3 regions of the Paenibacillus sp. FSL H8-0332 genome follow, and region 1 is predicted to be linked to each of the others. Evidence: riboswitches for the same ligand, from Rfam matches in the RefSeq annotation. Region 1 holds a riboswitch; each other region holds the start of a gene.
What was found. A riboswitch is a leader RNA that binds a small molecule or an ion and turns the genes downstream of it on or off. The one in region 1 is predicted to bind cobalamin.

Region 1 (10,872 bases):
ACCGCCGCTGTATGCCGGACCCACTACAGTATCCTTATCCGCCCAATCGGCACCCATCGCTCCGGCAATGCTATCGCCCTTGATGGTGAAGGTCTTTTTGGAACCCAGGTCCATCACATTGTAGGCAGGATCACCCAGGGAGAATTCACTATAAAGCAGAAATAACTGGTCGGCGGACAGCTTGGCATCCCCCAGCATCATGTTCGCCTTCTCTGTAATCAATTCGTATTCGCCGGTATCCAGATGTAAGAAATACAGGCTCTGCGGATAGGAACCCTTCAGCTCTCCCGAGCTGATCGGCCCCAGCTTATCGTTCTGCTTGGACACGACAACGGTTTGATCGTCCTTCCAGTCGGAAATTGCTATTTTCTCATACTGTTTACTTTCCCCTACCGTTACACCGGCAGCTTCTGTTGGTGCAGGTGTAATCTTCGGCCCTTCCGTCGGCTGAGCAGACGCTTCTACAGGAGCCGCTGTTGGCTGTGGGCTGGGGCTAACCGCCGGTGTACTAGCCTGATTCGAGCTACAAGCTGCAAGTGTCATTAACAAAGCTGGAACTACCGCCAGCTTCCATGTTCGAGTGTTCATTATAGAGACCGCCTCCTTGGGGTGTTACAGCCGGAACCTCGCCAGATGCTTCTGCAGGTCCTCGGCCAGGGTAGCCAGGTACTGCGCGGAGGAGGACATCTCTCCCATCGCCGTCAACTGCTCCAGGCTTGCTTCGCTGGTGCCCTGAACGTCTGCGGCGCCTTTGCGCGAGATTTCATTCACCGTCGACATGGACTTGGCTGCTTCCTCCGATTCCTGCGCAACATGGCCGATGACTTCTGTAATCTGCTCTGTCTGCTCGCTGGCTGCCTGAATGGAGGTCTGGATCGCCGTAAAGGCTGCCGATACCACTTCACTCTGCGCTACGCCATGAGAGACAATCCCGGAGCCTTGCTCCATCGATTCAACGGCACTGGCGGTCTGCTGACGGATATGGTTAATGATCTCCGTAATCTGCAGCGAGCTTGTTCCGGTAGCCTCCGCCAGCTTCCGGATCTCACCGGCAACTACTGCGAAGCCACGGCCATGCTCACCCGCCCGTGCCGCCTCTATGGAAGCATTCAGGGACAACAGATTGGTCTGGGTTGCAATCTCATTAATGGTTGTAATAATCGTATTAATCTCTTCGGACAGGCTGCCCAGGTTGCCGACAATCTGCCGGCTCGCCGAGACACTGGAATCAATCTCCCGCATCTGGGCCAGAATCTGCTCCACTGCGTCCACACCGCGTTCCGTGGAGGAGGCGGCCTGCTCCATCAAGCGGGTCATTTCTTTTCCGCTATGCCGGGCTTCGGCAATCTCGTAGGACATCGTCCGCACAGACTGCGTAGTAAGGGTAATGCTCTCCGCCTGCACATCGAATCCGGCTGCGATCTCGCCTGAGGTCTCAGCGATCATCTGTGAGGCGTGCGCTGTCTGGTCGGCACTGGCGCTCATCTGCTGGGAGGAGGCCGAGAGAATCTCGGCGCTCTCCGAAACGCCGCGCATCATATTTTTCAACCCGTCCAGCATGGTATTGAACGATGTATTGATCTGGCCGATCTCATCCTTGGACCGGTAAGCGGCAGAGGCCGTCAGATCCCCTTCTTCCGCCCGCTTCATCAGCCCCTGCAATTCCTTCAGCGGTCTCGTAATCAACCGTGTGATGATCACACTCAGGACAATACTGAGCAGCAAAGCCAGCGCAACCAGAATGCTGCTAAGCGTAACAGAGCTCTCGGCACTGTCAGCCGTCCGTGTATTATGGGCAGACGCATCCTGAATGAATAACGTCGCTGTCTCTTCAAGCAGCCGGACCATTTTGTCGCGCAGCTCGTTAAAGGTCTTGCCCGTGAACACCTGATATCCTTCATCGTTAAGGCCGTTATCGGCCAGATGGATAATATTATCACGCTGTGAGCGGTAATCCGGCAGCAGCAGGGTATATTCGTTCACATAAGCAGCAATCTTCTCATTGTTGAAATCAATCTTCCTCAGTTCAGCCATCAGCTCATTGTTCGTCTGGATGTTCTCCTGAATTCTCGCCTTCAGCTCCTGCTTCTTCGCGTCATCCGTGGTGATCAGATCCTCCAGCAGAAAAGACTCAATCGCCCGGTTATTCCCGCGGATCTCCGTTACGAAATAAATAGGCTGCAGGTTCTGCTTGTACGTCTCTTCAGACCTGTCAGCCATTCTGGTTGTAGTCAGAATACCTGTTGTTCCAATCCCGATCAGCAGAAGAATAACCGCTGCGATCAGTACAATCATTTTATGCTTAATCTTCAGATGTCTCATTTCCCGTTATCCCGCCTTATCGAATCTAGCTGTAACCTTAATTATCGGAGAATAACATCGAATTGTTGATGGCCCTGCTAAGAAATTTGTCGAAAAAAGAAGAAAATTATCGTTTTGGCAGAGCGATATCTATTAATTATAATTCCATTCACTCTTGAAGCAAGCCATATTTCTTGCGGAATCTCTGCAGCACCTTGGTCCAGCCTCCGGCCAGCACCGCTAAGAAGAATACATTCGACAAGGCATGGGCCAGATCGAAATAAAAGCTTGCAGCAAACGTAACGGCAACCAGCCGCCAGCTAAAGGCATCCGGCAGACTGAGCAGGACCCAGATATTCATAATCCAGCCGAACAGGAACCCCCAGATGAAGCCAAAAACCAGCAACCCGGCGCGCCGGCGCAATAGCCAACTCTTCCGCAGCCACCCGGCTGTAAGTCCGGTCATGCCCCAGGCGAACATCTGCCATGGCGTCCACGGCCCTTGCCCGAAGTAAATATTGGAGACCAGCGCAGCGACTGCTCCGATGACGAACCCCGCCTCTGCCCCGAAGACATAAGCCGAGAGGATGACAACGGCTGACACAGGCTTGACCCCCGGCAACGCGGCAAAAGGAATCCGGCTGACCGCAGCAATAGCGGACAACACAGCCAGCAGTACCAGTTCACGGGACTTGCGCGGGCGGCGCTCCAAACGGATAAACAGCGGCAGGAGAGCGGCCAGCAGCAGCACCACGCTAAGCAGCACATAATGCCGGTCAGTGAATGCTGCGGTAAGCGCAAGCCCGGCGGTGAAGAGTCCCAGGGCAACTAGCAGCGGTATGCGGAAACGGGCCATGTGTGAATCACATCCTCTATGGTCAATGCCTGCGGCAGCCAGTCCCGCACCATCCGGTTGACTGCCGTGGTATAGAAGTAATTGCTGCTGAAGAACTCAGCGGGTGTGCCCTCTGCCGTAATTCCCCCGTCAAACAAGAGCGCACAGCGCGTAGCATGCTTCGCTGCGAACTCTACATCATGCGTTACGATAAGAATACTGATCCCTTGCCCGCGTAATTGCTGAAGCAAGGCGGCCAGCCTGTCTTTGGCTGCCGGATCAAGCCCCTTGGTCGGCTCATCCAGCAGCAGAACATCCGGATTCATCAGCAGCATCATGGCCAGAGCGGTCTGCTGCTGCTGCCCGCCGCTGAGGTCATGCGGATGACTCTGCAGCACCTCCCGGAGCTGGAACACTTCGAGCAAAGCCTCAATCCGGCTTGCTGTTGCCTCAGGAGATAACCCGGCGTAGCTGCCCATGTGCTCCAGCTCCTCGGCCACCGTATCATAGCTGAAATAGAGCAGCGGATTCTGCGCCAGCAGACCTGTTGTCTTGCCCTTGGTCAGCTCTATCTTGCCGCGCTGCGGCTTCATCAGCCCGTTCAGCACATGCAGCAGGGTGGACTTGCCCGCACCGTTCCCGCCCATGACTGCCAGGAACTCGCCTTGGTTAAGCGTCAGCGAGAGCTTCTTCAGGACCTCCCTGCCCTCCTTCTCATACCGGAAGGTCACTTCGCGGCAGGTAAGCAGTGACGATGCGGCGGGGATTGGAGGTACAGACGCCCCTGGGGCAGATAGTATGCGGGAAGTTAGGGGAGCTGGTGCTTCCGGACTATTCAAGTTATTAACCAGTTCAGCGCCTGCGGCAGCGTCCGTACCTGCCATCAGGGAATGCAGCCAGCGTCTGCCCTCACGCACGGTCAGCGGAATATTCTCCGGCGCAGCCGAATCCGCTTCCGGGGACAGAGACAAATAGAGGCGTGCGGCGGCTGGCAAGTAACGCGCAGCAGAGGTCAAGGCCCCGCTGCCGGTCTGCCGGGCGAACAGGCGGGGAGCAGCATCTGCCAGCAGCTTGCCGTCTTCCAGCATCAGCACACGATCTGCCAGCGGCAGCACCTCCTCCAGCCTGTGCTCGCTGATGATCACAGTGACCGCCATTTCCTCGTTAAGCCGCTGCAGCGCCATAATGAATTCCCGCGCAGCAACAGGATCAAGCTGGGAGGTTGGCTCATCCAGCAGCAGCACCTTGGGCTGAAGCAGCAGTACTGAAGCCAGGTTCATGAGCTGCTTTTGTCCGCCTGACAGCTCATGTACCGGACGATAGAGCAACGGCTCCAGCCCGAACAAGCCGCAGATCTCCGCCAGCCGGGTCCGCATGACAGCAGGCGGTAGCCCCAGGTTCTCCATGGAGAAGGCCAGCTCATGCCAGACCGTATCCATCACGATCTGTGCATCCGGGTTCTGGAAGACCATCCCGATCTCCCCGGCGGCCACCGCTGCCGGAAGCCCGGACAGCGGCTGCCCTTTGTAGGTCAAAGTTCCGCTGGTTGAACCTACCGGGGCGAGCTCCCGCTTCAGATGGCGCAGCAGGGTGGTTTTGCCGCTGCCGGACGGGCCGCAGAGCACGACAAATTCACCCTCTCCTATGACGAACGATAGCTCATGGAGTGTGTCTTTGTCTTCTTCAGGGTATCTGAAGGATAATTGCTGTGCTTTGAGGATCTCCATAACCATTTCTCCTTTCCTTCCAGCCCCGCAGGAATGAGCACGAACAGGCAGAAGCTGCCGTACATGACGGCCTCCTGCCAGCCGAAGTCCGCCGGTCTCATCCGGGGATAGATCTCCAGCTTGCCGTAGCCCTGCACCCAGAACAGCAGCGTAACCACACCGCTAACGGTTAACAGCAGCATCACCAGCTTATCCTGCGAATCGGCCTTGTATATCGTGTAAGTGCTGCGTTTGGTGCTGCCGTAGCCGCGGGCTGTCATGGAGTCTCCAGTCTGGAGGGCTTCCTCCAGCGACCAGGTCAGCAGCACTTTGAGCAGCGTCATTCCGTCTGTCATTCTTTTCTTAAGGCTTCCCGTACCGGTATCTACCCCGCGCAGACGCTGGATCATGGTAATCTGGCGCAGCCGCCGCTGGAACAACGGCACGAACCGGATGGCCATCAGCGTCAGCAGCGCCGTTCTCGGCGCAGCGGCCGCGAACAGATACATGAATTTATCTGTAGTCACCGTGTAATTGTAGGATATAAACCAGATAAAAATAGTAAGCAGCATAGTCATCATCATCAGTCCATACAGCACAGCTTCCAGTGTAATAGGCTGATCCAGCCAGTAGAACAGAATATGCGCCCCTCGATGTGAGAACAGCGGGTTCAGCAAGGCTACTGAGGCTGCCATCAGCAGCATAAAAGGCAAGCCGCGCATAAGCAACCGCCTTTGTCCCTGCAACAGCAGCAGCGCCAGCAGTCCGGCTATCTCTGTAGCCAGAAATAACGGATGGAAAACCAGCAGGGCGAACAGCAGCAGCCCTGCATAATACAGCAGGGCTACCAGAGGATGCATGGAACGGAAGCCGCTGCTCATGGCGCTTTGGCCCCCAGGTCTTTGCCTAGATCAAGCGTATACAGCCACTCGATAGTATCCCGGGGCTCCACGATCCAGCTGCCCGCAGCCTTGGACGGAAATTCTCCATTCACCTTGTACATCCAGCCGCTCTCTGACCCGTGATCACCCTCGTACAAATTATCTATACCTTCCACATAAGCAAATGTTGCGCGGCCCTGATATTCCATCTGAATCTTCTGCCCCCGCGTAATCCGCTTCAGCAGTTCCAGCACACTCTCGCCCTTCTTGAGCTCATACTGGGCGGCAGCCAGAATCACGCCATGCTCCTCATCTCCGGTAATGGAGAGGGTGACCACGTTGTCCGGCTTGGGTGTAGCGGCCGGAGAGCGCGTGGCGGCTGGCGGCTTGGCCGTAGCCGCCGGAGCGGGCTTGGGGGTCGGCGGCTTGGGTGTGGCCGCCGTTGATGGCTTGGCGGGCTCGCTTGCGCCCGCCGATGGCAGCGTCGCGGCTGCGCTTGGCGACGCCGGGGGCTTGGCGGGCTCGCTTGCGCCCGCCGATGGCAGCGTCGCGGCTGCGCTTGGCGACGCCGGGGACTTGGCGGGCTCGCTTGCGCCCGCCTGCGCTGGAGCTGCCGTACCTTCCGCCGGGGCGGATGGTACGGCAGTGCCCTCAGCGGCTCCCGGCAGCGGAGCCGCTTCGTCTCCAGGCCGCGGCGTCTTCGCGGCCGGGGTCCCGGCGGGCGGCTGCGGGCCGCCGCCTGCCTGATCCGGCTGCGCAGAGGAGCAGCCGGGGAGCAGCAATACCATCAGCAGGAGAAGCAGCGGAGCCAGCCTTCCACGGCCCATTTTAAATAGATTGAACATTACCTGCACACCTCCACAAAAAGGGAAAAGAACGGGGGCAGTCAGCCTGTTCCCCGTTCCTTCATACACCTTATGCTTACTTTTCAACACATATCCAAACGAATTCCAACCAAATCCGCCCATCTAACGAGCCTCCAGCGCTTAGGCAACCCTATACGCCTCAACGGCTCATCGGCACGGGTGCGTTAGTTGGATTTTCTACACTTAATTCTCCCGGTTACGCATCTGTACAGAAATTAGTTGGAATTAAGGCATCTAATTCTGCCCATACCTCATCCTTCTGCAGCTTTAGACCTGAATAAGTGTCATTTATCCAACTAGCTCCCGCTCTGCAGCAAATCCAGCTAAATTAGATGTCATTTATCCACTTATCGTCGGCCCCAGCGTGCAGTACTGTCTGCTCCCAACTCCAACTAAGAACTATGGCAATCTAACCGCCACAGCAGCAGCCATCTCACGGGTTACCACAGCGGAAGGCTCGAATGCGCCGCCGGTGCCGCTCATATATCCAAGTCCCGTCACCGTACGGACAGCGGACAATGCATAGTCACTGATCTTATCTTCGTCGCTGAACTTACCAGCCCCTGCTCCAGCTGATGCCGCATCCAGCTTAAAAGCTCTAACCATCATCACAGCCATATCCTGGCGCGTAACCAGTCCGTCCGGTTTGAACGTCGTGGCCGTCACGCCGCTGATGATTCCTAGCTCCTTCGCCCGGTTCACTGTTCCATAATACCATGTACCGGCCTTAACATCACTGAAGGCCCCAGCGGAAGCCGCCACAGACGGCTCGTTGCCGGTTAAACGAAGCAGCAGTGCTGCAAATTCAGCACGGGTAATATTCTTTTTCGGTGCAAACAGCAGGCTGCCCTCACTCACACCATTCATCAGCTTGCGGTCATACGCCGTGTATACCGACTCCAGCGCCCAAGGCGAGATCGACTTCACATCGGCAAAAGCCGGACGGTCCTCCGCCGCAGAAGCCACCGTTACCGGGACCGTATGACGCACGATGGCAGGGGTCTTATCCTTCAGATATCCCGTAACCGTCAGGTTATATTTATTCGCCGGCAGACCACCAGCCACAACAGCCACACCCGCAGCATCTGTAACTGCTGTTTTGCCGCCGATGGTTACCTGTATGCCTGCTGCCGGTGAAGTTACCGGATCGGAGGTGAAGGTCGCCTCATTCCAGACCCATTGCTTCTGGGTTACCTGCACCTTCAGATCTTGTCCAGGCTGCGGCTGTGCGGGAGTCACGGTTACGGCATCAACCACCTGCGTGTTGTCCCCGCCATAATAGACCACGATGCGGTCATTCTCCTCCAGCGCGAAGTCGCCCATCCCTACACTTGGATAGATCCATGCTCCGCCGCGTGCAACCACATACATCCAGCCATCATATCCGCCAAAAGTACCCGCAATCACGCCGCCGATCCCCGTCACATAATTGCCTGCTTTATTGACCAGGGCCAGGCGCTTGGCTGCTGCAGTCTTTTCCAGTGCCTTAAGCACATTTCCGGCGTACACGCTGCCCTCAGCCAAGGTTCCATTCGGACCTTCAACAGTAACCGAGACACTTACCTGAGGATTCTTCACTGGTGTGCCGCTAAAATCAAAGAGCTTACCGCCTGTACCAAACAGCTGGTACGCTACCATAGCCTCCAGTGCCTGCTCCGTAGAGAGAGCATTGGAGCTGCCGCCCGCAGTGTGGACGAATCCTCCATCAGCTGCGCTGAAGCTCATCAGCTTGCTGACCAGATTAATCTGGCCTTTGGTATACTCTGCTCCTGCCGGATCAATGCCGAAGGCAGACAGACCGATAATGGCCTGAGCTACACTCTCACTGCTGTCGCCATATCCGCCGTTCTTGTCCTGTGCCTTAGACAACCAGGCTGCTGCCCGCTGACCGGCAGTATTCACTGCTGCTTCCTGCTTGTGTCCAGCCAGTGCGTTCAGCACCATCGCTGTCATGTCAGGATCACTCGCACCCGTGGTCAGGGTGAAGCCGCCGTCCGGGTTCTGCTTTGCCAGAATCTCTGCCAGCAGCTTAGATTGTGTCCAATTTGCATTTGCCGGGATCGTATAGCTGCCGGAATCCAGAGCCAGCAGTGCATAGACTGGATTATTCAGCGTCTGGCCGGTAATTGCATCGTGATTGTAGAGCTTCTCGATCAGGTTATAGCCTGCCACATTCGCCGGGTCGCCGCCCAGTGCCTTAACGGCAAGCGTAATCCGGGCATAGTCCGTAGCTCTGGCAAAAACACCCTTAGCCTCACTCACCTTACCTTCAAGCGCCTTCAGATAGCTGACAGGAACCTTATAGCCCGCTTGCGCAAGGCCAATTGCCTGCCAGTCCGACTGGACTCCGTTCTTCAGCATGAATTCCGCAGTAGCATAGACTGCAGCGGTTACGCTGGCTGCCTCTTTTGCGGGCAGAGCGGATACCGCTGGTGCGGAAGTCCCGCCTGCCTGTGCAGCAGCAGCTTGTCCTGCCGGGGCTACGGCTGCTCCCAGCATTGCGAACAGCATAACCACAGCAAGTCCCAGCCGTGTGAACCTGGATGATAGAGAATGGTTCTTCATAACTAACCTCTTTCCTGAAATAGAATGGATGAATCCTGCTTCCTCCGCAAATAGAGCGGCAACCTAAAGACCGCCCTGTGCAGGGCGGCCGGGGAAGAATACAATACAGGGCGGCTGAAGGAGTCGATTGCTCTCCCACATTACATACAATGCAGCAATATACAGCCCTCGCCAATATCAGCATCTGCTTCCACATTCTTACCCCCGAAGAATAGAAACAACAACGAAAAAGGCAGGTCTCCTGGCTCATACTTCACCGCTTCCCCCGCCTTCCCATCCGCTTAGCAGACAGTGGCTCCTCAGGAGTTGCTCCGTACTTACAGTGGCGGGACCGCGCCGGACTTGCACCGGGCTTCCCTTTTAAGCAGATTCCTCTATTAGACATAGCCCTGCCAGCATCTGCTAGCGACAGCGCGCGGTCTCTAAGGCAATCTGCACCTTTTCCTCAAGCTTATTAAATTTTAATATTCTCAAACCATCATATCGACTATTCCCCTGTATGTCTATAGACAAGCTATATCTATTCCAGCTCCCCCAAAGCTCAGCCCATTCTGCACAAAAATCCTGAACAGCACATGCCCGCTCCCCCGGCACATCGTACTATTCAGGACTATGGAGTCATTCTTCTGTTGTCAATTAAGACGTTGGCGGTACTAGCAGAGACAGCGGCAGCAGGCGATTGTATTATGTACATTAGAATTCGTGTAAAAGCGGCCGATAACGCATTCTGCTGCATTTCATACAATCGATTGTGGCAACTACCCCTCCGCCGGGCCAAATTCCCAAAATCTAATGTACCGAATACAACAGAACACCATATAAGGATCAATATGCCTCATTCTAGTGTACAAAGTACAATCGAGCAGCTAGTCGATCATCAGGTTTAAACTAACAGCATTCATTTAATCCCCTCGCTTGCTGAGGGTCTGCCGTACCCCGATTAAGGTGCTATTCTAGCTCCAAACGTTATTCTTAAATGCAATCTGTACAACTAAATCGTCTGATTTACCACCAAATGTACTTTTAGTTGTATTTCGTACACCTAAAATGCTTCTGTACCCAGCTTTTCGCCCATTCGAGCAAAATTAGTTGTATGGAATACACTTAGAGAGGTATGCCTTCCTTCTCACTGTTTTTAGTTGTATAGAGTACACCTATCTCTGCAATGTTACCTGATCGCAATAGTTACAAGCTTACGCGGCCTGCTTATGGCCGCTGTGTTATTCCGCGTCCGCTTCCGGGCTTGCGGAAGCGGATGGCTCCGCGCTAGGCGCGGCGGTAGCTGTAGCTTCCGGGGCGCTGCCCGGATCTGCCGCCAGCTGCAGCGAGTATCTTCCGGCGGTGATCATATCACCTACCGCCAGCTTCGCGCCTGCTGAAAGCTCCACCGTCACCTCGTATACGCGTGACGGAGGAGTCCCTGCCGCCGCTGGAGAGGCGGTGGCTCCACTGTCTGCACCGCCTTCCACTCCGGCGTCTACCCTACCGCTCGCATCGCTGTCTACTCCGGCGCCTGCCTCGCCCTTCGCATCGCCATCCACTCCGGCTCCTGTCTCGCCCTTTGCATCGCCGTCTACTCCGGCACCTGCTTTACCACTCGCATCGCCGTCCGCTCCGGCGCCTGCATTACCCTTCGCATCGCCGTCTACTCCGGCACCTGCTGCAACCTGGCAACTGTTAACCGTTGCCTTAACCTCGTAGTCCGTAACGCCGCTGGC
Region 2 (10,872 bases), 530 kb from region 1:
TGCCTTCCAGGCTCTCATAGAAGTCGATGGCATCGGTGGCTGGCTCGAATTTGGCCGGATTCAGGCCATCATCATCGATTACAGCCGTTGGGATGAGACGTCCGCCAGTACCCAGCAGGGTTGGGGCCGGAAGCGGATTAGCGCTGCTGACAACCGTGGTTTGGCTGGCGGTAATCTGTGTGGTGGATAATTGTCCGGTGCGGCCAAATTCCTTGACAACTCCGTCTACCGTGACAGCATCGCCTGGTTTAACGGCACTGCTTTTTCCCTTCTGATAGATTTGGATGGCTTCCGAGGTCTTGATATCAGTATCCATATCAGCGGCTGCAGACTGGATGTAGAAGCTGTCAGCATCCTTAATGTAGGTAACAATTCCCTTGACTTCAGTGACCATAGCATCCACGTAAGGGGAGATATGTCCTGCGCCTTGAATCTGGTTAATCTTAAGACCTGCCAGTGCAGGGGCGACGCTGTATTCAAAAGTGGATGTTGGACCTTTCTCAGAATCGGATAATGAGGCATAAGCTGTAATCTTAAGAGAGGTAATATCGGAGTGAACGGTGATTGGGGCAGTATACAACTGCTCTGCCACTTCTGCTGTAGTACTCTTGTTGGCGTAGACGCTGTAGTACACGCTTGCCGTTACGGAGGTGTTTAAAGTAATCTTTGATCCTGTAGCGATCTTAGTGCCTGAGGCAGGGGATGCAGTAACCGGGGGAGCTTGAGTGGCCGCAGTGGCCGCAACCCTATCGGCTGCTATAATCGGCTCTGCCGAGGCCGTCCCCGAGCCTGTAGACAATCCCGGGAAGATCCCGGTTAATAGCAATGCTACCGCCAGGAATAGACTGAGCGGCTTCTTGCATTGTGAAGAAAGTTTCATGTGAGTATACCTCCCCATAAAATATCATTCGTACTCTATTATAATAGAGATAATATGAATCTAGTGCAATTTTTCGGCAATATTTGTTAAAATCGCATAAAAACGTAGAGGGAAATGATGAGATGTATAAAATTTTAAGGTGTTTTAGATGAAGTTAGCTACATTTTCTGAAACTATGTAAACTGCATGTTACTTTTATGCTGAAAACGGCTATTCTTCCTATAAAGGAGGAGAGCCGTTTCTTTGTTGCTTAGGAAATTATAATTTTCGTCTGTTGTGGATAGGGTGCACATAGAGTTGAGGTTAAGCGGCAGTCTTTGAATCACCGGAATAATGAGCTTGGATTGTATGCGCAAACAAACATGTCTTTGAAGGCACAACTAACGCATGAAAATGAGCATTGGGTGGTGTGGAGGCACGTGAGTGAAATGTAAGCGGAAAACCGAATATGATGTGTTGGCGGGAAGGTGTGTGGGCTGCATGAAGCCCGAAGTGAACAAAAAAGGGGCACTAATGCCCCTGAATTCGCCGGGTGTCCCAAAAGTGGGCGGATGAGTAGCCGGTGGTGGTTAAGGTGAGATTACTTGTGTTCGATCCGCTCCACCCCGCCCATATAAGGCTGCAGCGCCTGCGGGATATAGATCGATCCGTCCTCCTGCTGGTGATTCTCCAGCAGCGGAATCAGAATGCGTGGAGTGGCCACCGCTGTGTTGTTCAGGGTGTGGCAGTATTGCAGCCGCCCGTCTTCATCACGGTAGCGGATGCCCGAGCGGCGGGCCTGGAAGTCGAGCAGATTGGAAGCCGAGTGGGTCTCCCCGTAAGCTTCTCTGCCCGGCATCCAGGTCTCGATGTCATACTGTTTATGGGTCTTCATCGCCATGTCTCCGCTACAGACAGCAACTACCCGGTAGGGCAGCTCCAGCAGCTGAAGAATATGCTCGGCATTGCCGAGAATCTCCTGGAGCATCTGCTCCGATTCTGCCGGATCGTTCTTGCACATGACCACCTGCTCGATCTTCGAGAACTGGTGGACCCGGTACAGCCCGCGCACATCGCGGCCCGCCGAGCCAACCTCGCGGCGGAAGCAGGCCGACATCCCGGCCAGCCGCAGCGGCTGATCCAGCTCCAGAATCTCATCGCTGTACAGTGAGACCAGCGACACCTCCGAGGTGCCGGCCAGCCAGCGCTTCTCTCCAGTCAGCTCGTAGGTCTGATCCATGCCGCCGGGGAAGAATCCGGTCCGCTCCAAGGCCTCTGGCCGGACGATCACGGGCACATCCATGACGGTGAAGCCGCGCTGCATCAGCACATCCAGGGCCAGCCGCTGCACAGCGAGGTGCAGCAGCAGACCGGCTCCCTTCAGCACATAGCTGCGGGGGCCGCCGGCTTTGACCCCGCGCGGAAGGTCGAGGATGTCGTGCAGCTCTCCGAGCTCGACATGGTCCCGCGCGCGGAAGCCGAACACCGGCAACGTGCCATGCCGCCGCAGCTCCACATTCGCGCTGTCATCCGGCCCGATCGGCGTATCCGCCGACACGGGATTCGGCGCTTCCAGCAGCAGCTCCCCGCAGCGCCGCTCCGCTTCCGCCAGCTCCGCCTCCAGCAGCGCGAGCTCGCTGCCGATACCTCGCACCTGCTCCTTCACCCGCTCGCCGCCTTCGGCGTCGCCCTGGCGCAGCAGACGCTCCACTTCCTTCGTCAGCGCGTTGCGCTCTGCCCGGCGCAGCTCCGTCTCCCGGCGGGCCAGCCGCCGCCGGTCATCCCACTCCAGAAGTTCCTCCAGGGGGAACTTCAATCTTTTCCACTCGGCAGTCTTCCGTACAATGTCCTCATTCTCCCTGATCCAATTCATATCCAGCATCTGCATCCGCTCCTTAAGTGTGGGTAAAAAAACGCAAAAAACGCCCTCATCCATGGGACGAGGAGCGTCAGCTCGCGGTGCCACCCAGGTTGACCCATTCACGTTAAGCAACTCTAATGCACGGAATAAGGCCCTCTTTGGTCTTCGCGGTAACGGGCGAAACCCGGTAAACTTAGGGAACAGGAAGCTGCTCCGGTCGCAGACGCCTCGCGGTTGGATGCCGGTCGTTGGCCTGGTCGGGATATAGGTTTGCCGTTTATTATAACCAGAGGGGCAGCGGTTTGCAAGCATAAGAGGGGTTTGACAATATTCCTTGTACTCTGCTAGGATTATTACTAATTTGAAGTATCAGTGTCCGGTGCAGTAGCCCGGCATATCCTATAATAGCGGACGGAAGAGGTGCGGAAATGGCCAAAATAGTCGTAATTAACGGAACACCCTCTCTGGTCTCACGGATCAATGCCGTGATTGAGTATGCAGAGAGCGCCTTGCGGGAGCGCGGGTATGAAGTGGAGCGGATCAATGTGGCAGAGCTTCCGGCGGAGGATCTGATTCACACCAAGTTCGAGAGTGAAGCCATCGTCAAGGCGAACGGGCTCGTGGCGGAAGCCGATGCGGTGATCGTCGTCAGTCCGGTATATAAGGCTTCTTACACGGGAGTGCTGAAGACCTTCCTAGATCTGGTGCCGCAAAAAGGGCTGGCCGGCAAAATCGTGCTGCCGCTCTTCATGGGCGGAAGTCTCGCGCATCTGCTCGCCATTGACTATGCACTGAAGCCGGTATTGTCCGTGCTTGGCGCCCGCTACATTCTTGGCGGCGTCTACGCCGTAGACTCCCAGGCGGTGCGTAACGATCAGGGCGTAGTTGAGCTGGCGGAGGAGCTGAAGCTGCGCCTGAACAGCGTGCTGGAGGAGCTGGCTGAAGAGACGGAGCATAAGGTGGGGCGCAAGGCAGGGCAATCAGCAGCCGTAGAATAACGTTAGGCTGCCGGTTACAGCTGCCCGTACAATCAAAAGGCACTACATTACCCGAATGCGGGAGTGTAGTGCCTTTTTGTATATGAATTTTATACCCCTTGAAAGCTCAGCTCCGGCTCCCACAGTACCACCATATCTCCCGCCAGACTCGCCGGAATATCGATGATCCGCTGGTTGCTGCTCCCCCGGTAGGAGAGGGTCAGGTCCTTCAATGCCTCAACAAACCGTCCGTCGATCACGACCTGGCACAAGGCCAGCAGCTTCCATTCCGCAGAGCCCGGGGAAGCCGTAAGCTCCTCGTACGTATAGCCGGTATAGATCCAGATCGGGAAGCCCGGCAGCTCGGCGCGCAGCTCATGAATGAAATCTGCAGCCTCCTCAGCCGAGAAAAAAGGGTCCCCGCCCGCAAGCGTTAAGCCGTCCAGCAGCGGATTGCCTGCAATCTCTTCTATAATCTCCCGCCGCCGCTCCGGGGTGAAGGCCTCCCCGTAGTTGAAATTCCAGGTCTTCGGGTTGAAGCAGCCCGGGCAGCGGTGGCGGCAGCCGCTGAAGAAGAGGACGGCCCGCAGGCCTTCCCCTTCATTGATCGACTCCGGGTAATAGCCGCAGATGTTCATAGATGCTTAACACGGTCCCGGACTTCGGCTTGCTTGGCAGCATTGAAGCGGGTCTGATAGTCGCCGGTCAGATACCCTGTAACCCGGCGCAGACGGCGGATATGGGTGGTATCTTCATGCGCATTGCAGGTCGGACAATTCGCGCCGATGACCCCTTCATAGCCGCAGGCGGAGCAGCGGTCAATCGGATGGTTAATGCTGAAGTAGCTGATGTCCTGCTCCAGCGCGTATTTGATGATTTTGACGAAGGCTGACGGGTTGCTCCGGGCGTTGCCGTTCAGCTCGACATAGGAGATCGCTCCGGCGTTGCAATGTTCATGGAACGGAGCTTCCAGGCTGATCTTCTTAGCTGCGCTTAGTTCATAATAGACCGGAATGTGGAACGAGTTCGTATAGTATTCACGGTCCGTTACCCCAGGGATAGAGCCGAGCACCTTGCGGTCGATCTTGGTGAACTTGCCGGAGAGACCTTCGGCCGGCGTTGCGAACAAGGTGATGTTGAGATTAAGCTCCTCGCTCTTGCGGTCGCAATATTCACGCATGTGGCGGACGATGGCTACAGCCTTGGCGTGAATCTCCATATCTTCGCCGTGGTGCTTACCGTACATAGCTTTCATGCATTCTGCCATTCCAATGAAGCCCAGCGACAGACTGCCGTGCTTCAGCAGCTCGCCTACGCTGTCATCGGGGGCAAGCTGCTCGCCGCCTTCCCAGACGCCTTCACGCATCATGAAATCGGAGGCTTTGGCCTTCTGGGAAGCCTGAATACGGAAACGGTGCAGCAGACCGTCGAGCGCAATATCCATGTAGTGATTGAGGTCGTCAAAGAACCCTTTTTCGTCAGCAGCCAGGCGGCGGCCGGTTACCGTACCGTGGGCCAGTCCAAGACGCACCAAATTGAGCGTGTTGAAGGACAGATTACCTTTGCCGGAGCAGTGGTTACGTCCAAAGCGGTCGCCGAGCACACGGGTCCGGCAGCCCATCGTAGCGAACTCGGTATCCGGGTCAGCCGGATCGTAATATTGCATGTTCAGCGGAGCGTCCAGATTGGCGAAATTCGGATACAATCTGCGCGCCGAGCACTCCGCGGCCTTCAGGAACAGCTCATAGTTGGGATCGCCCGGCTGCTGGTTGACGCCTTGCTTACATTTAAAGATCTGAATTGGGAACACCGGCGTCTCCCCGCTGCCCAGTCCGTTCATCGTGGCCGCCAGCAGTGAACTGATCACAAGCTGGCCCTCTGGTGAGGAGCAAGTGCCGTAATTGATGCTGGTAAAAGGAATCTGGCCGCCGGAGCGGCTGGACATCGTATTCAGGTTATGTACCATGCTCTCTGCGGCCTGCAGGGTCTCGCTCTGCGTCTCCTTCAGGGCGAAACGGAAGGCACGCGGATACTGCTCAGCCAGATCGCTGCGGCTCATCGTAATCTCCCCAAGCTCAGAACCCTCTGTATTCTCCTCGAAATACTCCAGACCTTTGCGGAAGAGCTTGGAGAAGGATTTGGTCACATAAGGGGCCAGATCATAATCCAGCTTGTTGGCGGATACGCCGCCGTATTGCGCATTTTGCTGCGACTGGAAAATAATCGCCACCAGTGACATCGCCGTCATAATCGAGTTGGGAGGCCGTACGCTGCCGTTGCCGGTGTTGAAGCCTTCACGGAGAAGCCGTTCAAACGGAATGAAGATGCAGTTCGTGGTTCCAATGGCGTACTGATCAAGGTCATGTACATAGACGACATTATCCAGGGTAGCCTGTACCAGCTGTGGCGGCATGGTGAAGTTACGGGCATACCATTTGGAGTATTCACTGCCGAACTTGCTCATTTTGCCGGAGAAGCTCTCCCCGTTCAGGTTGGCGTTCTCGCGCAGCAGATCCAGATCCCGGCTTTCGATAATATCCCGTCCCAGATGAATGACCTCTTCTAAAAGATCCTCCTGTGCAGCTTGTCCTTCGTTATAACGTTTCTCCAGCAGCGTCATTATATAACTCTCTCCTCTCGGGTATTGTAAGCGTTAAAAAAGCACCCCCGGCCGGGAAGGCCGGAAATGCCCGAATGCATGATGCAAAGTTCCGGAAAGCGGAAATTTGCCTGTGGTCTGGGTGGAACATACGAGCAGACACAGGGCGATAGCTTACGCCCGTTCTTGTATATTCCGCAGAGCCGATACCTGAAGATAATCCTCGATCGTCCTCAGGTATCGGCAGCCTATGGCCCGATTGACGGAAGGCTAACTCTGCTATTGCAGGCCGCATACGGACACCTCCCCTGTTCCTCGCAGGAGTCTAAGCGGTGCCACCGAAACGGGCAGGTCTCCTGGCTTCCGGCAACTCCTCCTGCGCCTTCCCGGGGGGCTTATTCCGCCCCTTAGTGGCAATTAGCCGGAGAATGCGGCCCTGGGGCATCGCGCCCTGGGAGCATCCGGTTACAGTGGCGGGACCGCAGCGGTTTTGCACCGCGCTTCCCTATTAAGTCGCACCTCTATTACAAGGGGTGAAACACCCGTTTCTACTATATTTTGTTGTTATCTATTAAAGCTAACGCAATATATTGTGTTTGTAAATGTTTTTTTGCAATCCCGCACGGGGAGCGGGTTCGGCGCTTTTACTCACAGCTGATCCACAGTTAGTCCACAGGTAATCCACAACTTTTCTATGAATTTTCCTTGAATGTTTCATAAAATCTCCGAAAATACGCCACAAAGAATCCATAAATAGAGTGCGTCTAATCCTGGTTATCATTTTGACGGATATTAATAGAATAGAGAGGGTGGCAGGTGATTTGTGGCGAGCCTGGCGAAGCGTTACAATAAGAGGATAAATAAGAGGCTCAGGCACATCAGATCATTAGGAGGGAGATCACAATGGCAATTGGCGAAGTGACCGTTATTCCGATCGGGACAGGCAGCACCAGTCTCAGCAGCTATGTGGCCGAGATGCAGCGCGTACTGGAGACGGTGGAGGGCATTACCTATGAGCTAACTTCTATGGGTACGATTATTGAGGGACCGGTAGCGCGGATTCTGGCTGCGGTAGAAGCGCTGCATGAGTCGCCGTTCACCGCCGGGGCGCAGAGAGTCTCCACCTCGCTTAAGATCGATGACCGGCGCGACAAGATCTCCACCAGCCGCAGCAAGCTGGAATCCGTGGAGCGTAAGCTACAGGGAAAGTAGTGGGAATATAGTATCTAATCAGAAATGACGATAAGGAGCGGATTCTACATGGCAGAAGCAGCGCGGCAGATCGGAATTCAAATGTATACACTGCGGGACCAGACGGAGCGGGATTTCCTCGGCACACTGGGCAAGGTGGCAGAGATGGGATACCAGGCAGTGGAGTTCGCCGGTTATTTCGGCGTAGCTGCCGGGGAACTGCGCCGCAGGCTGGATGAACTGGGCCTTGCGGCGCCTTCGGCGCATGTGGGACTGGACTTCAGCAGCCTGGATAAGATGGAACAGGCCTTAGCCAAAGAGATTGAATACGCCGTAGAGCTCGGACTGCAATATATAATCACCCCGTCGGCACCGCTTCCGCCCAGCCCTTCCATCGAAGATGTGACAAGAATAATTCCATTCCTGGAGAAGGCTTCCGCGATGGTCCGGGCGGCAGGGATGGAGTACGGCTACCACAACCATGATTATGAATTCGCAAAAGTTGACGGCAAGGCGGTCATCGATATCTGGCTGGAGCGGATTCCTGCAGAGCATATGCTGGCAGAGTTTGATCTGGGCTGGGTACACCGGGGCGGAGCCCGGCCCGCAGATTATGTGTCACGGTACGCCGGCCGTGTTCCGCTGGTCCATATTAAGGATTTCGGAGCAAACCAGGAGGAGACCGATCTCGGGAAGGGAGAGGTCGATTTCCAGAGCGTCTTTGAGATAGCGGAGCAGAGCGGAATTCTCTACTATATTGTAGAGCAAGAGGCCTATGAGGTATCCTCCCTTGCAAGCGCAAAGCTCGCGCTGGATTATTTCCGCGGGCTGGGGCTAATGCAGTAGTGTTTAAGCCGATGCATATCAGGGGTAGGGGATCGGATATATCTAAGGGGTGTCCATAAAAATAATGAAGAGATATACGCTTTATTTAGATGAAATTCTCACAGGTGGTCATTTTGATCATTTTAGCTTAATGGGATTTGCAATTGGAGAAAACGAATATGAGATGGATATTATCCCTTATGTCAATTCAATAAAGAATAAGTACTTTGGGGATGAAAAGGTCATAATTCACGAAATGGATATCAATAGACATAAATCCGCCACCCCATTTAAGGTCTTTCAGGATAATGATGTGCTTAAAAATTTCTGGGGTGATATTACTGGGATGTTCAAGCATTATAATCTCCCAGTGTTTGGAGTCAGCATTCACGAGAAGGACTGCCAAAGCTTATATACTAATGGACGTGATAAGTATTTCATTGCTCTTCAAATAATTATGGAGAATTTTGTTCACTATCTTGAAATGAACGATGGTAAAGGTTCAATTTATTTAGAATCAACTAATGCTGATCCAGACCAAAAAGATCAACAATTACAATATCATTTCCATTATCTTATGGCCCAAGGAACTCTTTTTTACAGTAATAAAACTGTACAAAAAAGACTTAGTACAATAAATTTCGGCTATAAACCTGATAACATAATAGGATTGCAGATTGCAGACTTATTACCAAACACGTGGAATAGAAAGCTTTCCGGTAAACCACTTAGGACATATGGTTTACTTGATATGATTGAAAATCAAGCATACGATGGAGGATGTAACAAAAAGGAACGATTTGGCTTGAAAATAATTCCATAGTGTACATTGACATAGAAAATTGTTTGAGTTAAAATGTTTTATGTAGTGATAGCGTAAGCTTTCCCTGCATCAACTACCTCATAAGAATTGCGAAAGCTCTTCTTTGTACAAAAAGACATGTATAATTAAAGCAAGTCGACGAATACTAATATAAATGATATCTAAGACTGCGAAAGCTCTCTTAGGTATCACGACTTAAGGGGACTGCGAAAGCTCTCTTCTTATTTAATGGAAGCGCCTTTTAAGGCGCTTCTTTTCCTTTTAACAAAATGTAATTATCATACTCACTACTGAAAAAGGGCTTGCGTTTTCCGCTGGAAGAGTTATAATATTTTTTGCTTGGCAGGACAGCAAAGCCTGTTCGCTGGTGTAGCTCAGGGGTAGAGCAACGCACTCGTAATGCGTAGGCCGGGGGTTCAATTCCCTTCACCAGCATCCTTACAAAGTCGATAGTGGCGCAGGTTCCGGTTTTTTTGGAACTGCGCCTTTTTTCTATGCAAGTATCAACTTCTACCATCCAAATATAGTATAGTGTTAAGCATATGGTTGGATGCTAGGAGGCAAGGATCTTATATGGGAAACCGGACATTCCTGATTGTTACCAGTGCCGATACGGATTTGATTGGTTATGAGAATACAGCTTTCGAAACGAATAATTTTCTCGCTCCAGTATGGTTTTGTCTGGTCAGCCAAGACCAGTTCCAGCGCTATAGCAGGCAGCTTATGCAAGCTTGGAGCAAGATTCAACCCCATATGGACCAACCGGATGTGGAGGATTTGCCTGAGTGGGAGCATTTCTCCGAGGCCTTCCAATGGCAGATTCCATGGGCGGATGCTGCAGAGCAATTGCGCCTGAGTTTACCCGGCACGCTGGCCCGTTTCCCAGCGCTTGCCACTCCTGTACAGGAGTGGATGGAGACCTTATCGACCCATGTACAGCGTTATTCTGCTGCCGTTATTCATCTGGAGCTTTCGCAATATTTCTCGTTCACGGGCGATCCCGCCCTATATCTGAGAGACATTCAAGAGTACGTTACCCTCTGGCAGTCGCCGCATCCCTCGCAGGAGAAGGTCTGGCAGGGAGCAGCCGATAACTTTTATATGCTGAATGGGGAGCATTTGCCATGGAGAGAACCTACGGCAGCTCAACCGGAGCAAGCTTCGGATATTCAGCCAGCACAGTCCATTCCTCCAGCATCCGGGAAGCGCCAGTCCAAATGGCGGCAGGAGCTCAACATTTGGTTGCTTGTGATTCTATCCGCAGCCCTCTTTTTTGCCGTCTATGTCAAGACCACCAGTGGTTGGTTGGCGGTGCTCTGCTTCTTCATCCCCTCCCTGTGTATCGTTTTGTGGAATATAATTATCGGTCGTAAACAAACCTCCCGCCATCAGCTGGAAGCGGCTAGGAATTTGAAGAGGAACAGTCCTCCTTCTGATGCTGTGCTCAGAATTGAGTATTTCGCTGGGCATTCCCCTATTGGGGTGGATGGCATGGAGACCGGTCCTTCGGAGGATAAAGCGTTACCGGATCTTATCCCCTGGCTGGAAATCCTACAAGCGAAGGTGTTTTCATCTCATGAGGTTGAGCTCATCATTTCTGCTAACCCTTCACCAGTCTCTACCTTACAACTTCATTTGAAGCTGGATGAACAGCTGGATGCCAAGGATATCGTATCAGCGGTTAATGCGATGGTGCTGGCTCATGACAAAGCATTGGTATGATTACATTCACTAACC
Region 3 (10,872 bases), 950 kb from region 1:
TGCTCGATCCCAAGGGCTTGGCACTTCTCCAGATTCTCCAGACAAGGAAGCAGCCTTACGGTCAGCCGGATATCCGGATCTCCCAGCAGCTCCTCCGCAAAAATCTCCAGCGTTTTGCCGCCAGTGGTCAGCATCACAGAGCCCTTCAGCTCCTTAGCCTTGCGCGCAGCCTCTTCATAGGAATGCACAAGCAACAGCCGGGGATGGCTGTTATAGATAAGACTCTGCCGCTCGTAGCGGAAGTAAGGCAATCCCAGCGCAGCAGCAGCTTCCATCGCATTGGCATGGGCCTCCAGCGCAAAAGGATGGCTGCCGTCCACCACGGCACGGTACCCGCCCGCTTGCAGCAAAGAAATCATCGCCGCGCGGTCCAGTCTGCCGACGCGGGTGCGGATGCCTGCGGCCATAAGGCGTTCTGCCCCGCTGGGCGTCACCACGCTGGCCTGCAGCGGCAGGCCTTGGCGCGTAAGACTCTGTGCCAGCTCCCGGGCGTCGCTGGTGCCGCATAACATGAAGATCATCGCGGCTGGCGAAGCGCCAGATCGTCTGCCGGAGCCGCCGCCTCCGTTACATCATGCCGCCCATGGCAGTGATGCTCATGCGCGTGATGCGTGTGCCCATGTTCATCATGCCTGTGATGCGCACACTCGTGATGCCCATGCTTCCCATGGCAGTGGTGCCCGTGCCTATGTTCCTCATGCCCGTGATGCGCACATTCGTGATGCCCATGTTTCTCATGGCAGTGATGTACGTGTCCGTGTCCGTGCTCTTCATCTCCATGCTCATGGCGCCCGTGTCCATGTCCCTCATGACTGTGATGCCCATGCCCGTGATGTCCATGCCCATGCTCCCCGTGCTCCTCCTCACCATGATGGTGATGATGCAATGAGGCTGCATCGCGGTATTTGCAGTTATCGCAGTTGCTGAAGGCACGGCCTTCCAGCGTCTCCTCGATCCGCTCTGTCAGCATATCCACCAGCAGCGGATGTGCGCCCAGCGTGCCGCCGATCTGCACTTCAAGCCCGGGATGCTCCGCTGCGAATTGCGCCACTCTCTCAGCGAACTGCTGCATTAGCACTCCGGTGAACAGCAGGTACGGCAGAACAATAATTTTGCGCGCACCCAGTGCAAGGCAGCGTTCAAGCCCGTCCGGCAGCGAAGGCTTGGCGATGGCAATGAAGCAGCTTTCCACGCTGCGGTAGCCTGTTCTCTCCCAGAGCAGCCGGCTTATTTTATACAGATCGCTGTTAGCATCCGGGTCACTGCCCCCGCGTCCCATCAGCAGTACGATGGTGTCCTTATCCTCAATCGTGGATGCACCGTTCCCGCACAGGTCCAGGTCCATTCCGCCAGCCGCCTTCACCTGCAGGAGTGGAAGTCGTTCTGCTTCCTGAATCCGCTCCAGCAGAATATCGACGGCACGGTCCTGCACCCCCAGCGGACGCCCGTAGATGAACTTCACCCCGGGATATCTCTGCTTGGCTTCGTCAATGGCCATTGGAATATCGAGCTTGGAATGCCCCGCCGCGAACAAAATAATCGGCACTACGTATATCTCCGCCGCACCGCCCTCAATGCATCTGGCAATTCCGCCAGCGATGGAAGGCGAGGCCAGCTCTATGAAGCAGGTCTCGACCTTCAGCTCCGGCTTACGGGCCGCGAGCAGGCGGGTGAATTCCAGCAACTCCTCATTTCCCGCTTGAACCCGGCTCCCGTGTCCCACCAGTAATACCGTTCTCATCGTCTGCACTCCTTCTTTGCTGTTATCGTTATCGGATGTATGGGCTGCACTCCCTGTTGCGCTGTCCATCCGTTCCCGGAACGCATGATACCGCTCCTGCTCCCCGCCATGAGCCCTGTAGTCCTCAACTGCGGCAGCTACAGCGGCTACCGCTTGCTCTTCGTCCATCCCTTCACGCACCACAATCCCGGCATGGGCACCCCGCCCGGACTTCTTGCCGCCGAGATACAACTCATAGCTGCCGCGCGACATTACCAGTCCGATATCATCCAGCACAGCGGAGCTGCAAGCCATCCCGCAGCCGGCTACACTGATGTGCAGCTCTCTGGGCACAGCGAGTCCATGCAGCAGGGTGTTCAGCCGGACAGCAGCACTTAACGCCCCGCTTCTGCGCAGCTCACAGAACCCGCAGGTTTTCACCTTCACGTAATCTCCAGGCGTACTTACATTCAGTCCGGCCTCCAGCAGCCTTGCTCCTGCCTCTGCTTCTTCACTCCGGCTGCCGCGCAGCAGGAAATACCCGTCCTTCGTATAGACCAATTGCCCTTCGCTGCCCGCAAGCTCAGCCAGCAGCTTCATCTGATCGCCGCTGAAGCTGCGGCTGCCGGCTGCCGGAGCAATCTCCAGCTCGAAGGGAGACTCTGCTGCTCTCCCCGCATCCACAGCTTGTGCCGCTCCGGCTCCAGCTGCCCCCTCTGCCTGCCCGGACTCCGCCGCAGCCAGTGACCAAGGCTCAGCTGCCGTGCGCAGCCGCTCGTGCGGCTTCAGTGTCTGCGTCTGTGCCCCGAGACTATACTTGCGCTCATATCCGCGCGGCGTAATCATAAGGTCCTCATAGACAACGGTAGCAGAGTTGCCGACCACCACTGTCGAGAGCATGCCGATCTCATGCTCCAGCATATCCTGCAGCGTGGTTACGACGGTCTGCTGGCGGTCACGGTAGGCGCTTTTGACAATGCCTACCGGTGTAGCCGGATCACGGTAACGCAGCAGAATGCCCCGCGCTTCTTCAATCTGGCGCGTCCGTCTGCCGCTGCGCGGATTATAGAACGCAATGACGAAATCCGCCGCCCCCGCCGCTTCCACACGCGCAGCAATGCTCTCCCAGGGAGTGAGATGATCGCTCAGGCTGATCGTGCAGGAATCATGCATTATCGGGGCCCCCAACAGTGAGGAGCAGGACTGGATCGCCGAGATTCCCGGGATCACCTCGACCTGTACCCCATCTGAGCGGCTCCAGCCGCGTTCAATCAGCACCTCGTAGACCAGCCCGGCCATTCCGTAGACACCGGCATCGCCGCTGGAGATTACCGCAATCGTCTGCCCTTCTTCTGCTCTGCGGACGGCCTCCTGGGCCCGGCTGACCTCCTCGGTCATTCCCGTGCCGACAATCTCCTGATGCCGCAACAGCGGCCTGATCAGATCTACATAAGTGGTATAGCCAATGACCGCCTCGCTCTCATCCAGCGCAGCCAGTGCGCGGCCGGTAATATGCTCCAGCGCTCCGGGGCCGAAGCCGATAATCAGCAGTTTTCCTTGTTTGTTCATTCTTCTTCCCCCGTTCATGAATAGCTGTGGTCGAGCTCCAGCAGCTTATGCAGCTTCACTTTGAATTCGTCGGCGGTGCGGGGAGCGCTCTGACCTGCGGTCAGGCTGGCAGGCAGACTGAACCATAAGTCAGCCAACAGCGGTAATCCCAGACCAATGGACAATAGCTCCTCCCGTCCCGCAAAAATCTCCTCCGGTGTCCCCGCCGCCCGGCATCTTCCATGCTCCAGTACAATAATCCAGTCCGCCCAGCGGTAGGCCAGGTCCATATCATGCGTAGCCATAACTACGGTTGTCCCTTTATCATGTATGGCTTCAAGCCCCTTCAGCATCTGCGTTTCCGATAACGGGTCCAGATACGAGGTCGGCTCATCCAGCAGAATCAGCTCCGGCTCCATAGCCAGCACACCGGCGAGTGCCGTGCGTTTTTTCTGGCCAAGACTAAGCTGGTGAATCGGTTTATCGCCCAGATCGGTCAGATTCAGCAGCTCCATGACCTCCCGGCAGCGCGCAGCAATAACCGGTTCTGCCATGCCGCTGCCGCGCAGCCCGAACGACACATCCTCCAGCGGTGTGCTGAGGATCAGCTGCTGCTCGGGGTCCTGGAAAACCAGGCCCACTTTCCGCCGCAGAGCGGCCAGCTCTTTTTTCGAGTAGGATAACGCCTTCCCTCCTTGCAGAACCGTACCCTGCTGCGGGCGCAAAATGCCGACGGCATGCAGGAACAACGTCGATTTACCCGAACCGTTATGGCCGAGCACTGCCGTCTTGCTGCCTGCGGGGATGGAGAACGTCAGTTCATGCAGTGCAGGCTCCTTCGTATCCGGATAGTGAAAGACCACTCCCTCACAAGCCAAGCTAGATTCCTGAACCATGGCCGGCTCCTTTCATGTGTTAGTGATAAAGTACGCCTCAGCCAGCAGCAGTAGCGCAATACCGGCATAAGCCTGAACGGTATACCGCCGCGGTACAGGACGCGCAGTATAAGGCGGGAGAATAATCTCGTCTGTGAATCCGCGGGCCAGCAGCCCCTGCGATAATCCGTAATAACGGTGCATCGTGTTGCCGAACAGCGCTCCTGCCATGGCCGCAGTCTCCCGCAGCATAGCCTTGTAACCCCGGCGGCCTCCGCGCAGCCGGCGGGCCAGCAGCAGACCATGCGCTGCATCACTCAGCAAGAACAGGAAGCGGTACATAATCAGCATCAGCTCCAGGACAATCTGCGGCATACGCAGCCTGCGCAGCACCTGCAAAAGCTCACTGAATGGAGTAGTAAACATCAGGAAGAAGAAACAGCTCATGCAAGCAGAGATTCGGGCCAGCAGCTCCCCTGCCCGCTGAAGCCCGGCCGCTGTGACATATACCGGCAGATTCAGTCCCGGAAGCGGGAATATCCCTGCCTCTCCCGCAGCCGGATGCCCGAATTCCACAAGCAGTGCCGGTACGCTAAGCGCATAGAACAGCAACGCTGTGCCGAACAGCATGCCATAAGCACGGAAGGGAATACGGGCCTGCAATATACACCAGGACATCATCCATAGGGTGATTGCAGCCTGTAGTACAGGATGTACGGTGTAAGAGAGCAGGAACATCAGGGCTGCGAACGAGCTTTTCCACATCGGGGACAACTGGCGCAGAGCATTATTGTAGGAGAGAACGTCAATCCGCCGGATCACTTGCTGCTAGGCTGCTTCGTCCCGCCCTGCTTACCCTTGAGCAGCCCCAAGGTATAACCGATCACACCGGCACCAATCGCTGCTTGCAATGCGAACAGCATACTCTCCGTCTCACCCGGCAGCTCGGTCAGCGGCTTGAACCACGGCTTATAATCTGGATTAATCTCGGTAATCACACCTTCAGCCGCATCATCGGCCCCGCCGAATTCCCCATTGACCAGCAGCAGCGGCAGAATGACAAGCAGAATAACAACCAGCAGCATCAACCCATTTTTCCATTTATTGCTCATTAGGCTCTTCCTCCGTTCACCTTGCGTTTCAGAAGCGACAATTCATTCGGGCTATATGATTTCAGCCAATTCCACAGCAGTACCGTTAATAGCCCTTCACTGATGGCCAGCGGGATTTGCGTCACGGCAAAGATGCCCCCGAATTTGAGAAAAGAAGTCAGAACGCCGCCATCCGCCGCCGGAAAAGCCACCGCCAATTGAAAGGAAGTCACTACATACGTACTCAGATCAGCCACCGCAGCCGCACAGAACAAGGCCAGCTTCTCGCGGTCCGGCAGCTTCATCATCAGCTTATACACTGCATATCCGGCAAAAGGACCCGCCACCGCCATCGAGAACGCATTGGCCCCAAGCGTAGTGATCCCGCCGTGCGCCAGCAGCAGCGCCTGAAAGAGCAGGACAATCGAGCCGATTACGCTCATAGGGAGCGGCCCCAGCATTACCGCACCAAGACCGGTACCGGTCGGGTGGGAGCTGCTTCCGGTAACGGAAGGCATTTTGAGCGCAGACAGGACGAAGGTAAACGCCCCAGCTAGACCCAGCAGCAGCTTCAGCTCAGGGTTCTCCCGGGTCATGGCTCTCAGCTTGAAGATTCCCAGGACAAAGAACGGAACAAACGCCGCCCACCAGAATACCGCCCAGCCTACCGGCAGGAATCCTTCCATAATGTGCATCGCGCGGGCCGTACCCGGTTCGTTCAGCATAAAGTACACCGTAAATCCGGCAACCAGTGCCGCAAAGCTCCACCATCTGTGCTTTTTCATTTGTCACCCTCCATGTTTGTTCATTTCCCGTTAAAGATTTTAAAGCCAAAAAAACCCACCCTAAAGGGTGGGAGTGTATGTACGCAGGCAAGTTCGATAGAGCGCGCAACCCGTGGCTAAGCGGAACAAGGTGCTTCTCATCGTCCCATCACTAGGGGCCGTATCCTTGTATCCAACAGCTATAAACCGGGGGGCCTCTCTACACTCAAGATTCCTCCGGTCCATCAGGGCAGAACGCCTCTTCTCATTAACCTATCCGTACACCGCTCCTATCCGCGTAGAGTCGTGGTGTGCGTCGACAAGGTAGGTCTCCTGGCTTGGAATACAGGCGCCGCAGGCTTCGTCTTCCCCGGGGCTTCCCGAGTGACATTATGAAGTGCAGCTCTTCCATACAGTGGCGGGACCGCTCGGGAGTTGCACCCGATTCCCTGTTATCCCTTGCCGCTTCCGACAAGAGCACCTTGTTTCACCGCTAATTCATCTCACATCATAGCGGACTCGGCTTAGCGTGTCTGTGATATAAATTGGAAAAGCTGGCCTGCGGACAATCTTGGCTTGTAGAAATTTTATTTGAGTAATATAATTATTAACTATATAACCTGAACGTGGAGGCATCCGATGAAACTTGATCTAACTGAACAATCTCTGCCTGTGTACGAGGCCCTGTCCAGTACCGTGCGCCTGCATATGCTGCGGCTGCTGTCCGATACCCCCATGAACGTGAAGGAGCTGGCCGCAGCCCTCAAGCTCAGCAGTGCGATTATGACCATGCATGTGCGCAAGCTCGAAGCCGCCGGGCTGATCCGCAGCCATATGGCTCCCGGCAAAAGCGGTCTGCAGAAGATCTGTACACTGGCCGCCGACGGGGCTGAGATTGTTTTTCCGGGACAGGCCCGGACTCCGCGCAGAGGATACCGCAAGGACATTCCGGTGGGGCATTATTCCGACTTCCAGATCGAGCCTACCTGCGGACTGTCTACGACAGAGAGGGTCATCGGGCACTTTGACGATCCCCGTTACTTCTGGGATCAGGAGCGGGTGAACGCCGGGATTCTCTGGTTCGGCAAGGGGTTCGTCGAGTATAAAATCCCGAATTTCCTGCTGTCGAGCCAGCAGCCGGAGGAGCTTGCCATCACGATGGAGATTGCCTCCGAAGCCCCGTCGGTCAACAACAACTGGCCGTCGGATATTACCTTCACGCTGAACGGACAATCGCTCGGCTTCTGGACCAGCCCCGGTGACTACGGAGATAATCCGGGAAAATACACACCAGCCTGGTGGCCTGCACTCACCAATCAATACGGCCTGCTCAAGCAGCTGCGGATTACGCAGACGGGCACTTTCATGGATGGGCAGAAGCTGTCCGAGGTCACCCTGGATCAGGTAGGCATCCGTAACAAACAATGGACCTTCCGGCTCTCTGTGGAGGAGGATGCCGAGCACATCGGCGGTCTCACCCTGTTCGGCAAGGGCTTCGGGAATTATAACGAGGATCTTGTGTTTGAGCTGTTTTATACGGATGGTGTGGCAGATATTCCGGGTTCTTTATAAAGGCTCGTCTGGTAGCTATCTAGCAGGCTGTCTGTTAGATAGGTTGGATAGGAAGATTGATAGACTAATTAGTTTTGATTGGTTTGATTGGTTAGATAGTTAGACTAATTAGGTTAGTTTTTGATTTACTTTGGGAGCCACTACTCCTCATTTCCGCTCAGCTGCCCACTTTCTGCCGCATTAGAGGGATTTATCCCTCTCTTTTCCTCACCCAGCCCATTTCCCGCCGCATTAGAGGGATTTATCCCTCTCTTTTCCTCATCCAGCCCACTTCCCGCCGTATCAGTGGGATTTATCCCTCTCATTTCCTCCTCCAGCCCACTTTCTGCGGCATCAATGGGATTTATCCCTCTCTTTTCCTCATCCAGCCCACTTTCAGCCGCATCAGAGGGATTTATCCCTCTCATTTCCTCTTCCTCCCCCTCTCCTCCACAACGCAAAAAAAGCCCCTCCAACCACCGCATTATGCAGGTTGGAGGGGCTATCGGTGATCGATCCGTCTCTTATGGCAAGAGCGGCTTCTAGCCTATCTATTTCGCCTGGCCCCATGCCGTCAGGCGTGGGCCGTCATTCCGCCACCGGCTGCCACTTTCCGCCGCCCGGCAGCGGACAGCTGCGGGCCTTCAGCCGGGCAACAACGGGAATGATACAGCCGCAGGCGGTACAGGTTACGCCATCCTGCAGCTTGGGGCAAGCCCCGCAAAGCGCAAGCCGCTCGGCATAAACCTCGTCTGAAGCGGTATTGCCGGGGTTGAACATGGAGGACGCCAGAATGCGGGCAATCTGCGCTTCCGTGACCTTGTACTCCTCCCGGCATCCTTTGCAGGCTGAAGTGGTTGTCATCCGGTTCTCTCCTTAGGCTTGTGGAGTGATGGCCAGTACCGTTACCGACATTGGCGGCAGCTCTACAGTCAGCGTATCCCCTTCAAGCTTGAAGGCGTTGAATGCCTGCGGAGTTACAGCTTCCGGCTGCTCAAAGCTATTGTGGGCATCGATGGAAGCTCCGGCCAGCGTTGTTCCGCTTACGGATGCTTGACCAGCCAGTCCGCGCAGGGCAAGCGGTAACACTGCCGATGATGCGTGATTCAGGTTACACAGGCTGACATGAATGATGCCCTCAGCATTGACTGAAGCCGAAGCCGAGACTTCAGGAATCTCTACGCCTTCATAGCTGTATACCGGGCTGTCCACAGTCAGCTCCAGCAATTCTGCATCCTGATGCACCTTGTACATGTTGAATACATGGTAGGTTGGAGTCAGGAGCATTTTCTCGCCTTCGGTCAGAATAACAGCCTGCAGCACGTTCACGGTCTGGGCAATGTTCGCCATCCGTACACGGTCACTGTGCTTGTGGAAAATATTCAGCGTCAAGCCGGCCACCAGCGCATCGCGGATCGTGTTCTGCTGGTAGAGGAAGCCCGGGTTCGTACCCGGCTCAACATCATACCAGGTGCCCCATTCGTCAACGATTAGGCCGACTCTTTTCTCAGGATCGTATTTATCCATGATAGCGATATGGCGGGTAACCAGCTCATCCATGAACAGTGCCTTCTTCAACGTTGTGAAGTATTCGTCTGTTCCGAAGCCTGTAGCCGCGCCCTTATGATTCCAGTCCGAATTAGGCAGGGTGTAATAGTGCAGGGTAAGGGAATCCATGAAGCGGGTAGCTTCGCGCATCAGCACTTCCGTCCAGTTATAGTCATCCGCATTCGCCCCGCACGCGATCCGGTGGATCTTGTTGTCTCCATAGTTACGTACATACGTCTGATATTGGCGGTACAGATCGGCATAGAATTCAGGACGCATGTTACCGCCGCAGCCCCAGTTCTCGTTGCCCACGCCGAAATACTTGACACTCCAGGCATCTTCCTGGCCGTTCTTCTGACGCAGCTCAGCCATTGGCGAGACTCCGTTGAAGGTCAGATATTCCACCCACTCGGACATCTCTTGAACAGTTCCGCTACCTACGTTACCGTTGATGTACGGCTCACATTCCAGCATCGCGCAGAGGAGCATGAATTCATGCGTACCGAAATGGTTATTCTCTACCGCACCGCCCCAGTGTGTGTTAATCATACGCTTGCGCTCTTCGCTCGGGCCGATACCGTCCTTCCAGTGGTATTCATCGGCGAAGCAGCCGCCCGGCCAGCGAAGTACCGGAATCTTCATTTCCTTAAGCGCTTCCACTACGTCGTTGCGGATACCCTTAGTGTTCGGAATTGGGGAATCTTCGCCAACCCAGATGCCTTCATAGATACAGCGTCCAAGATGCTCAGCGAAATGTCCGTAGATGTTGCGGTCAATCTTACCTTTGCGGATGTCGGTGTTCAGTACAATGCGTTCTGCCATGGGAAGTTAACGCTCCTCTTTAGATTAATATATTTGTTAATCATTTAACACTTATATTAACATTATAATCAAGCTTCCTCCGGTTCGTCAATCTTTATCTTAAGCAGAACTTCCCGCACTCCCGCATTTCACTTCCCCGCCAAAAATGATATTATGGACACACAAATACAGCATAATTGGAGAGTATGATGATTAGACCTATCAGTAAAGATATATCGCTTCTAAGCCAGAAGTCTGCTCCGGCTACGGAAAAGGATCTGCCCGTGTTAATGGATCTTGTGGAGACCCTGAACGCCAACTCCGACCGGTGCGTCGGCATGGCTGCGGACATGATTGGCATCAATAAACGCATCATTGCCATCCGCGTCGAGCAGCAGCTGACCCTTTCGATGATCAATCCGGTGATCGTCAAGCGTGCCCGTCCTTATGACACTGAGGAAGGCTGCCTGTCGCTCGAAGGCGTACGCCCGGCGAAACGATACGACTATATTGAGGTAGAGTACCTCGATTATAATTTCAAGAAGCACCGGGATAGCTTTACCGGATTTACGGCGCAGGTTATCCAGCATGAGGTGGATCACTGCGAGGGTATTGTCATTTGAGCCGGGACCTGAGAGCGCTAACCTTCAGCAAGACGGCCGCCGAGCAAATTCTGAGGAATGAGACCGATACCCGCACGCTTTTGTCAGAATATCCGGAGTACAAGGAAGAAGTGCTGCTTGAGATCAATGCCCTATCGAGCCAAAAGCGCGCCAACCTGATCCATAATTTGCTCGCCAGCTATACAAGCAGCGCCAAAATAGCGAAGAGCAAAATTGTCAAAAGCGGCTTTAATCAAACCACCATTAACGCTTTTCTTCCTAATATTATTAAAGCCCGCTTTGCCATTTATCTGATCGAACAGCTGCAATTAGCGGTGTCAGCCGAATCAGCCTCCGGGCCTGTCCGGTTCA

Region 2: it holds a riboswitch for cobalamin, as region 1 does, so the genes downstream of both, NST43_RS00760 (anaerobic ribonucleoside triphosphate reductase) here and NST43_RS03015 (S-layer homology domain-containing protein) in region 1, are expected to answer to the same signal.
Region 3: it holds a riboswitch for cobalamin, as region 1 does, so the genes downstream of both, NST43_RS07130 (energy-coupling factor ABC transporter permease) here and NST43_RS03015 (S-layer homology domain-containing protein) in region 1, are expected to answer to the same signal.

What each region holds. Positions count from the first base shown of each region.
Region 1 is NZ_CP150145.1:703,157-714,028, reverse strand. It holds gene NST43_RS03045 (hypothetical protein) at 1-588, opposite strand, end outside; gene NST43_RS03040 (methyl-accepting chemotaxis protein) at 613-2,322, opposite strand; gene NST43_RS03035 (ECF transporter S component) at 2,471-3,157, opposite strand; gene NST43_RS03030 (ABC transporter ATP-binding protein) at 3,130-4,863, opposite strand; gene NST43_RS03025 (energy-coupling factor transporter transmembrane component T) at 4,779-5,723, opposite strand; gene NST43_RS03020 (DUF4430 domain-containing protein) at 5,720-6,568, opposite strand; gene NST43_RS03015 (S-layer homology domain-containing protein) at 6,989-9,154, opposite strand; cobalamin riboswitch at 9,368-9,561, opposite strand; gene NST43_RS03010 (hypothetical protein) at 10,375-10,872, opposite strand, start outside.
Region 2 is NZ_CP150145.1:174,302-185,173, forward strand. It holds gene NST43_RS00740 (S-layer homology domain-containing protein) at 1-880, opposite strand, end outside; gene serS (serine--tRNA ligase) at 1,461-2,741, opposite strand; gene ssuE (NADPH-dependent FMN reductase) at 3,149-3,718, shown strand; gene nrdG (anaerobic ribonucleoside-triphosphate reductase activating protein) at 3,808-4,335, opposite strand; gene NST43_RS00760 (anaerobic ribonucleoside triphosphate reductase) at 4,332-6,317, opposite strand; cobalamin riboswitch at 6,625-6,857, opposite strand; gene NST43_RS00765 (MTH1187 family thiamine-binding protein) at 7,200-7,508, shown strand; gene NST43_RS00770 (sugar phosphate isomerase/epimerase) at 7,557-8,333, shown strand; gene NST43_RS00775 (DUF3800 domain-containing protein) at 8,398-9,135, shown strand; tRNA gene NST43_RS00780 (tRNA-Thr) at 9,499-9,570, shown strand; gene NST43_RS00785 (hypothetical protein) at 9,709-10,857, shown strand; gene NST43_RS00790 (YukJ family protein) at 10,836-10,872, opposite strand, start outside.
Region 3 is NZ_CP150145.1:1,653,640-1,664,511, reverse strand. It holds gene cobK (precorrin-6A reductase) at 1-521, opposite strand, end outside; gene cobJ (precorrin-3B C(17)-methyltransferase) at 518-3,289, opposite strand; gene NST43_RS07145 (ABC transporter ATP-binding protein) at 3,304-4,164, opposite strand; gene cbiQ (cobalt ECF transporter T component CbiQ) at 4,177-4,965, opposite strand; gene NST43_RS07135 (energy-coupling factor ABC transporter substrate-binding protein) at 4,962-5,255, opposite strand; gene NST43_RS07130 (energy-coupling factor ABC transporter permease) at 5,255-6,019, opposite strand; cobalamin riboswitch at 6,304-6,498, opposite strand; gene NST43_RS07125 (helix-turn-helix domain-containing protein) at 6,638-7,570, shown strand; gene NST43_RS07120 (hypothetical protein) at 7,711-7,977, opposite strand; gene NST43_RS07115 (DUF6171 family protein) at 8,138-8,413, opposite strand; gene NST43_RS07110 (alpha-N-arabinofuranosidase) at 8,426-9,919, opposite strand; gene NST43_RS07105 (peptide deformylase) at 10,105-10,521, shown strand; gene NST43_RS07100 (hypothetical protein) at 10,518-10,872, shown strand, end outside.